DNA from 4 places in the Pantoea sp. Lu_F5_004 genome. Region 1 is predicted to be linked to each of the others. Evidence: riboswitches for the same ligand, from Rfam matches in the RefSeq annotation. Region 1 holds a riboswitch; each other region holds the start of a gene.
The links. Region 1 has a riboswitch for thiamine pyrophosphate ahead of thiB (thiamine ABC transporter substrate binding subunit). Riboswitches for the same ligand answer to the same signal wherever they lie in the genome.
Positions count from the first base shown of each region.

Region 2: linked by a shared signal. The riboswitch ahead of ACR8BN_RS21055 (FAD-dependent oxidoreductase) and the one ahead of thiB (thiamine ABC transporter substrate binding subunit) in region 1 are both predicted to bind thiamine pyrophosphate.
Region 3: linked by a shared signal. The riboswitch ahead of thiC (phosphomethylpyrimidine synthase ThiC) and the one ahead of thiB (thiamine ABC transporter substrate binding subunit) in region 1 are both predicted to bind thiamine pyrophosphate.
Region 4: linked by a shared signal. The riboswitch ahead of thiM (hydroxyethylthiazole kinase) and the one ahead of thiB (thiamine ABC transporter substrate binding subunit) in region 1 are both predicted to bind thiamine pyrophosphate.

Region 1 covers NZ_CP194946.1:3,417,700-3,419,894, forward strand. Annotated here, with positions in the region: gene sgrR (HTH-type transcriptional regulator SgrR) at 1-918, shown strand, start outside; TPP riboswitch at 954-1,056, shown strand; gene thiB (thiamine ABC transporter substrate binding subunit) at 1,103-2,089, shown strand; gene thiP (thiamine/thiamine pyrophosphate ABC transporter permease ThiP) at 2,065-2,195, shown strand, end outside.
Region 2 covers NZ_CP194947.1:444,469-446,663, reverse strand. Annotated here, with positions in the region: gene ACR8BN_RS21060 (cysteine hydrolase family protein) at 28-573, shown strand; TPP riboswitch at 637-756, shown strand; gene ACR8BN_RS21055 (FAD-dependent oxidoreductase) at 888-1,826, shown strand; gene thiS (sulfur carrier protein ThiS) at 1,816-2,013, shown strand; gene ACR8BN_RS21045 (thiazole synthase) at 2,016-2,195, shown strand, end outside.
Region 3 covers NZ_CP194946.1:3,894,928-3,897,122, forward strand. Annotated here, with positions in the region: gene nudC (NAD(+) diphosphatase) at 1-92, opposite strand, end outside; gene ACR8BN_RS18055 (Rsd/AlgQ family anti-sigma factor) at 182-688, shown strand; TPP riboswitch at 841-941, shown strand; gene thiC (phosphomethylpyrimidine synthase ThiC) at 1,029-2,195, shown strand, end outside.
Region 4 covers NZ_CP194946.1:1,444,149-1,446,343, reverse strand. Annotated here, with positions in the region: gene thiD (bifunctional hydroxymethylpyrimidine kinase/phosphomethylpyrimidine kinase) at 1-243, opposite strand, end outside; gene thiM (hydroxyethylthiazole kinase) at 230-1,027, opposite strand; TPP riboswitch at 1,062-1,162, opposite strand; gene ACR8BN_RS06720 (hypothetical protein) at 1,470-1,667, shown strand; gene ACR8BN_RS06715 (AEC family transporter) at 1,765-2,195, shown strand, end outside.

The DNA.
Region 1 (2,195 bases):
ATGATCCTGCCGCGCGAATGGCCGACGCTGCACGATTTTGCCCGCCAGCCGGTTGGCACCGGTCCTTACCGGGTGATCCGCAATCAGGAGAGTCAGCTGAAGATCGAGGCGTTTGATGACTATTTTGGTTTTCGCGCCCTGATTGATGATGTCTCTATCTGGGTATTGCCCGACATCAGCGATGAGCTGGTCTATGCCGGTGTCCGCCTGCAGGGCGACGGAGCCGATGAGATTCAGGAGGAGAGCCGTCTTGAAGAGGGATGCTACTATCTGCTGTTCGACCAGCGTTCAGAGCAGGGACGCAACGAGGCAGTCCGGCGCTGGGTCAGCTACCTGTTTAATCCTATCGCCCTGCTCAATCACGCCGGTGTCGGCTACCAGCGCTACTGGTTTCCGGCGTATGGCCTGCTGCCACGCTGGCATCACCGGCGCGACCTGACGCCAGTGGAAAAGCCGGCCGGCTTAACCCACCTGACGCTGACCTGGTACAGCCAGCACGTTGAGCATGAAGGCATCGCTAACGCGCTGCGTCCGCTGCTGGCAGAGCATGGCGTCACGCTGGAAACCCGCGAAATCAGCTACGAAAGCTGGTACCAGGGCGAAGCGGAAAGTGACATCTGGCTTGGCAGCGTGAACTTTACCCTGCCGCTGAATTACTCTCTGTTTGCGCAGCTTTATGAGATCCCGTTGCTGCATCACTGTCTGCCGATCGACTGGCACAGCGATGCGGCTCGCTGGCGCGAGAAAACGCTGCCGCTGGCTGAATGGAGTAAACAGTTAGTCGAAGAAGCGGGTCTTCATCCGCTGTTTCACCACTGGCTGCTGCTTGAAGGTCAGCGCAGCATGCGCGGCGTTCGGATGAATACGCTGGGCTGGTTTGATTTTAAATCCGCCTGGTTCGCGCCACCCGCGCTGTGAGGCTTTCGCCCCGGCGCTGAAATGACTAGAATGTGACGTTCTCAACGGGGTGCCGCCTGCCACCAGCAAGCAGCTGAGAGATACCCGTCGAACCTGATTCGGTTAATACCGACGTAGGGATTTGGGAGGCCTCTGTGCTCAGATCCTTTGCGACTCATCCCCTATTCTCCTGAAGGAGCGCAAAGTGTTAAACAAAGTTCTGCCGGTGCTGCTGTTACTCTCCGCCCCCGTTCTGGCGGCTAAGCCGGTTCTCACGGTCTACACCTACGACTCCTTCTCCGCTGACTGGGGCCCTGGCCCGGCGGTTAAAAAAGCCTTCGAGGCGCAGTGCAACTGCGAACTGAAATTCGTCACGCTGGAAGATGGCGTGTCGCTGCTGAACCGCGTGCGCATGGAAGGGAAAAACAGCAAAGCCGATCTGGTTCTGGGGCTGGATAACAATCTGGTACAGGCGGCACAGAAAACCGGTCTGTTTGCCGAAAGTCAGGTCGATGCCTCGAAATTAAAACTGCCCGGCGGCTGGCACAACACCACCTTCGTGCCGTTTGATTATGGCTACTTCGCGTTTGTCTATGACAAAACCCGGCTGAAGAATCCGCCAAAAAGCCTGAAAGAGCTGGTCGACAGCCCGGAGAAGTGGCGGGTGATCTACGAAGATCCCCGTACCAGCACCCCCGGCTTAGGTCTGCTGTTGTGGATGCAGAAAGTCTATGGCGATCAGGCACCGCAGGCGTGGCAAAAGCTGGCGCAGAAAACCGTGACGGTGACCAAAGGCTGGAGTGAAGCCTATGGCCTGTTCCTCAAGGGCGAAGGCGATCTGGTGCTGAGCTACACCACCTCACCGGCTTACCACATCATCGAAGAGAAAAAGGAGAACTATGCCGCCGCGCCGTTTGCAGAGGGCCACTATCTGCAGGTTGAAGTTGCCGCGCAGTTAGCCAGCAGCAAACAGCCAGCGCTGGCACAGCAGTTTATGAAGTTTATGGTGTCACCCGACTTCCAGCGCACTATCCCGACCGGTAACTGGATGTACCCGGTAATCGACACGCCGCTGCCTGCCGGTTTTAGCGCGCTCACTGTGCCCTCCACCGCCCTGCAGTTCTCGCCGGAAGAGGTTGCCAGCCAGCGTTCAGGCTGGATCAGCCAGTGGCAACGCGCCGTCAGCCGCTGATGCCGCGCTGGCTTATCCCCGGTTCGCTCGCCACGCTGCTGTTAATCAGCGTGGCGCTGCTGGCCTTCGGTGCACTCTGGAGCGCCGCGCCAGAGAATGACTGGCG
Region 2 (2,195 bases), on a different replicon from region 1:
TTCTTAAAAACTGAATGGAGACAGGTCATGGTTACATCTGAAAGTGCACTTTTAATTATCGACATGCAGCAGGGCCTTTTTAATGGTCCCGAGGCTCCCTTTGCCGCAAATTCGATTTTGTCGAACATCTCACTTCTCATTACTAAAGCCCGGGATTCTGCCGTCCCTCTCTTTTTTGCACGCCATATCGGCCCGGATGATTCCCCTTTTAACGAGCAAAGCCCGCTGACGCGCCTGATCCCGGAATTGCAGGTTAACCCGCAGAGTGATGTCGTCTTCACCAAAAGATATCCCAGCTGTTTCAGGGATACTGGCCTGCAGCTTCAGCTGAGGCAAAAGGGCATTAAACAACTGGTGATTGCGGGGATGAAAACGGAGTTCTGTGTTGATACCACCTGTCGGGCAGCCCCGGAGCTGGGTTTTAGCGTCGTACTGATTTCCGATGCGCACACCACCGTCGATAATCCCCACCTCTCTGCGGAGAAGATTATTGCGCATCACAACCAGACGCTGGCGGGACCCTTTGTGACGCTGGCAACCGCAACTGACTGGCATTTCGGTTCTGCCGGTTAAGTCCGATTTTCTGACCCGGTTCTATGCAGTCTGCTTGACGAAGCTGTCTGCTTAACTTACAACTAAATCCGTCAGGGGAGTCTCGCCAGAGAGACTGAGAGGCTAATAGCGCACCGCGCGGCTTAGCGACCCTTAGAACCTGACCCAGTTGATACTGGCGTAGGAAGACGGGTATCTCATCAGATACTTGCCGCAGGGGCGCATTCGCGACGTTCCTGCCTTTTCCCTCTGTATCACGGGTCTTCGTTAACTGATAACGAGGCCAAATTGAAAAATCTCATCCTGAATCTTTCTTTTCCTGTCCGGTGGATACCATGAGCCGCTGGTCGGTGCTCGGCAGCGGCGTTGCCGGGCTTTGTGTCGCCACGCTGCTGCTGGAGCGGGGAGAAACGGTCGAAGTTATTACTCAGCCTGACTGCCGTGCGGCCTCGCACTGGGCGGGCGGCATGCTCGCGCCCTGGTGTGAAGCAGAAAGCGCACCGCCACAGGTGATCGAATGGGGCCAGCACGCGGCCAGCTGGTGGGCGAAACGCGTTGATGGCGTGGAACAGCAGGGCACGCTGGTGGTTGCTCCGCCGCGTGACAGCCGTGAACTGACGCGCTTCGCCAGCATGACGCAGCAGCATCAGTGGGTTTCACCCGGTGACATTGAACCCGCGCTGGAAAACCGCTTTGCCCGCGGCCTGTTTTTCGCCGCAGAGGCGCATCTCGATCCGCGCCGCGCCTTGCAGCAACTGTGCGACAAACTGCAACAGGCTGGCGTCCCCTTTCACAGTGGTAAACCCGGCGGCAAAATCATCGACTGCCGTGGCATCCACGCCACCGATCGGCAGCCAGCCCTGCGCGCCGTGCGGGGCGAAATGGTGATCCTGCACACATCTGACGTACAACTCTCCCGTCCTGTACGGCTGCTGCACCCGCGCTTTCCCTGCTATCTGGTGCCGCGCGCCGGAGGCCACTTCATGCTGGGTGCCACCATGGTGGAAAGCCACGACAGCAGCCCGATCAGCGCCAGGGCGATGATGGAATTGCTCAGCGCCGCTTACAGCCTGCATCCGGCGCTGGCCGAAGCGCGGATCGTGGAGAGCGGCACCGGTCTGCGTCCTGCTTACCGGCAGAACCTGCCGGAAGTCCGCTACGAAAATGGCCGTTTCTCACTTAACGGCCTCTACCGCCACGGCTTTTTGCTGGCCCCGATCATGGCTGAAAAACTTATGCTGCAACTGACTCAGGAGATAACTCATGCGCGTTGAACTGAATGGACGCACGATTGAAACCAGCGCAACGACGCTGGCGGAGCTTATGGCGGAGCAGCAGATCGATCCGCGGACCGTCGCCACCGCGCTGAACGGGGAGTTTGTACCGCGTAGCCGCTATACCAGCCAGCAACTTGAGGCGGGCAACCAGCTCGAAATCCTGTCACCGATGCAGGGAGGTTAACCATGTTCTATCAATTTACTCCGCAATCCCGATTTCTGCTTGGCACGGCCGGTTATCCGTCACCGGACATTCTGCATCAGGCGATCAACGCGTCTGGCGCGGAGATTATTACCGTCAGCCTGCGGCGGGAAGGCAGTGAAGGCGGCGCTTTCCGCACGCTGCTGCAACAGCTCAACAAACGT
Region 3 (2,195 bases), 480 kb from region 1:
CCGTGGGGTAAATCACCTTGTGGCAACCAAAGTTTCTGTTCATGGCTGACAATCCACCATCCAGCGTCTACGCTTGAGATTTCGCATTGCATTTATTTCGTCATCCTTAGCGTCAACTCGCACGCTGAAGTCCTGATGTTAAGTGTGTAGATAAACAACTATAACTCACATGGAGTTAGATATGCTTAACCAGTTAGACGTCCTGGCTGAACGCGTAGGTGGCAGTAATGAACTGGTCGATTCGTGGCTTGAAGCCCGTCGTCAGCTACTGGTGACCTATTATCACCTGGTCGGACTTAAACCAAACAAAGAGGCGCTGACGCGTCTTGATGAGCAGGCTCTGGACAACTTCTGTCACGGTCTGGTCGATTATCTTTCTGCGGGTCACTTCAGTATCTATGAACGCGTGATCAGTGAAATGAGTGGCGACAGCCCGATGATTGCCGCCGCACAGATCTATCCACCGCTGGAAGCCAATACTGAGCGTCTGATGCAGCTGTATGACGGCCACCTGCAGCAGGCGATCGACGACGAGAACTGCATGACCTTCCAGCAGGCACTCTCCGAAGTGGGTGAAGTGCTGGAAGCACGCTTTACGCTGGAAGATAAGCTGATTCAGCTGGCATGGGACAACCAGCTTGTCCCCCCGCCGGTAGCCAATGACAGCCATATCGCGCGTCCGGCTTAATCATCATCTCCGGCAAAGGGGTTGAGATTATCCCGTAGCCCTTTTATGCTGAACAGGTTCTGAGGAGAGTGCTCCAAAGAACCTTTTTTATTTTTGCTTTGAAATATAAGGTTTTTACGCCTGGCACTGTTATCAGACACCAGCGTAAAAACAGCTTCTTGTCGGAGTGCCCAGTTGGGCTGAGACCGTTAATTCGGGATCCGCGGAACCTGATCAGGTTAGAACCTGCGAAGGGAACAAGAGTAAATATTCTCTGTATGCCAGCATGCTTACGCTGTCTATACGGTTACTCCTTCCGAACTCCGGACAAGCATCGTTCCCCCTTAACAGGAAGATTGCTATGTCTGACCAAAAAACAACCCGTCGTGAACAGCGTGCCCAGGCGCAGGAATTTATCGATTCCCTGCAAAGCGGTAGTGCATTTCCCCAGTCCCGCCGCATCTGGATTACCGGCAGCCGCGAGGATATCCGCGTTCCCATGCGTGAAATCGTGCTAAACCCGACCCACATCGGCGGCAGCAAAGAACAGCCTCTCTATGAGCAGAACGAAGCGGTACCGGTCTATGACACGGCGGGTGCCTATGGCGATCCCGCAGCACAGATCGATGTTCATCGTGGCCTGGAAAAGCTGCGCGCCCGCTGGATTGCTGAACGCGACGACAGCGAATTTCTCGAACAGAACAGCTCGGGTTATACCCAGCAGCGGCTGGCTGACGAGGGACTGGATCATCTGCGCTTCGATCAACTCCCGACACCGCGCCGTGCCCGCGCAGGCTGCTGCGTCACGCAATTGCACTATGCCCGTCAGGGGATCATCACCCCGGAAATGGAATTTATCGCACTGCGGGAAAACATGGGCCGTGAGCGAATCCGCAGTGAGGTATTGCTGCAACAGCATCCCGGCCACAGTTTTGGCGCGCATCTGCCAGCCAGTATCACGCCCGAGTTTGTGCGTCAGGAGGTCGCTGCCGGACGCGCCATCATCCCTGCCAATATCAATCACCCTGAATCGGAGCCGATGATCATTGGCCGCAACTTTCTGGTTAAGGTCAACGCCAACATCGGTAACTCGGCGGTGACCTCTTCTATTGAGGAAGAGGTGGAAAAACTGGTCTGGTCGACTCGCTGGGGTGCCGATACGGTGATGGATCTCTCTACCGGTCGTTATATTCATGAAACGCGCGAATGGATTTTGCGAAACAGCCCGGTGCCAATCGGTACAGTGCCGATTTATCAGGCACTGGAAAAAGTGAATGGCGTGGCCGAGGCGCTGAACTGGGAAATATTCCGCGATACGCTGCTTGAGCAGGCGGAACAGGGTGTCGATTACTTCACTATCCACGCTGGCGTGCTGCTGCGTTATGTCCCGATGACGGCGAAACGTCTGACCGGGATTGTATCGCGGGGTGGATCTATCATGGCGAAATGGTGCCTGTCGCATCATCAGGAGAGCTTCCTGTATCAGCACTTCCGGGAGATTTGTGAAATCTGCGCCGCTTATGATGTC
Region 4 (2,195 bases), 2.0 Mb from region 1:
CAGCATGCCAATTTTTGCACTGTCGATGCGCACATCACTGAGCACTGAATCAAGCTGGGCGGCAACAAAGTCAGGCGTAATGCGATAAACCGACTGCACGCCGCAGGTGTTCTGTGCCACCAGCGCGGTAATGACGCTGGTGCCATAGGCTCCCAGAGCCGAGAAGGTTTTCAGATCGGCCTGAATACCAGCGCCGCCGCTGGGATCGGTACCCGCAATCGTCAGAGCGTTAATACGCTTCATGATTATCCTCCAGCGTCCAGAGTGCATCTATAAACGCTGTGGCAAAGCTGCCGGGTCCGGCAGCCTGTGCCGCCGCCTTTTCACCCGCCAGCGCCATCACCTGACAGGCGGCCGCGACATTCATGAGCCGATCGCCTGGCAGAGAACTGAACCCCGCCACCACTGCCGAGAGGGCGCAGCCGGTCCCGACTACCCGTGTCATTAAGGTGTTTCCACCTTGTATAGCAAGGAGTCGCTGACCATCGGTGGCGTAGTCCACTTCACCGGTGACGATTACCAGCGTGCTCCAGGTTTTCGCGAGCTGCCGGCCCGCACCGAGTGCTGCATCCGCCTGATGCAGCGTGTCGACACCGCGTCCGCCGCTGGCCTGTTGTGCCAGCGCCAGAATCTCTGACGCATTACCCCGAATTACCGCCGGTTGCTGGCTTAACAATTGCTGGCAGAAGTCACTGCGCAGCGTCAGTGCGCCGACGGCAACCGGATCGAGTGTCCAGGGCGTGCCCGCCTGATTAGCCGCGGTGACGGCAGCCTGCATCGCCTGCTGGCGCTCGCGGGTTAAGGTGCCCACGTTAATCAGCAGTGCATCGGCCATGCTACTGAACTGGGCGGCCTCAGCGGCATCGATCACCATCGCCGGTGAGGCATGGAGTGCCAGCAACACGTTGGCGGTGAAGTTCTGGACCACGTCATTGGTCATACAGTGCACCAGTGGTGACTGGCGGCGGAAAGCGTGCAGAATGGGCGCGAAGTGCGCGGCAGAAAGGTGTTGAGATTGATGTGTCATCGTAGCTCCCAACCGGCGAACAAGAAGGCGAATGCGGTCAGGCATCAGACTTCCCTACGCTGGCATTATCCAGTTCAGGTCAGCGGGTTTTTCTCAGCCCTTTCCGTGTGGAAAGCGGCACCCCGAGTCGTGTTACGGCTTGCAGCATAGGCAAGCCGCGCAGCGAAAGCAAGCGACTCCCGCCGGGGAAATAATCGGAGCTGAAACAATTCACATGATCCCGATCAACGCCTGAGGGTGCAAAAAAAGGCTTAATGCTGCGGGTTAACGAGATACCTTTTTATAGGTAGTCCCGCTTATTACCCGGATGGGTAATATTTCCCGCAGTGACTCTGGTTACCCCATAATAATTAACCTGCTTGCAGCATCATCGTAAAAAACACTTTATTTCATGGGGTTAGAAAACTCCTGAAGCGGAACTTCATACTATTCAGGATGTATGATGCGATTTTTAGCGCTTATTCCACACCGCCATCGATGGCAGGATATTAATATTGAACGCAAGGGTGCCGTGGCACCCAATGGCAGACAGTACCTCTCCACCTATATTTCCGCCCGCTGCACAGGCTGTGGCGAAATTATTCACCGGGTCTATTATCGCGACATCAGCGATCACCAGGCGCGCCGCTGGTTAGGTTAGCGTCCCGGCTACGGTCATTCCGGACACAGTTCAGGTTAACAGTTAGTTAGCAATTTGTTAGTCTGGTAACTAATCATCGTCTGACCAGACTCTCTTTATGCCACTGCTGTTTGAAAGCTTAAGCCATCAAATTTACCTGTCAGCCCCGCTGTTTATCCTGATCCTGCTGGGGTACTGCCTCACGCGCCTCGGGAAATGGCCCGCCAGCATCAGCGAAGGGATGAACCGCTTTGTGTTTAACGTTGCCCTGCCCTGCATGCTGTTTCGGGTGATGAGCACCTTCTCGCAAAGTCCGCCGGTGGATGCGCGCCTGTTGCTGGCCTTTTTCGGCAGTTGCCTGCTGGTGTTTATCGTGGGGCGACTGCTGGCAACAAGGCTGTTTAATCTGGATGGCGTAGCGGCGTCGGTTTTTGCGCTGGGCGGCATCTTTTCCAATAACGTGATGCTGGGGATCCCAGTGGCCACGGTACTGCTGGGACCAGAAGCCCTGCCCCCGGTGGCGCTGGTGCTGGTGTTTAACAGCCTGAT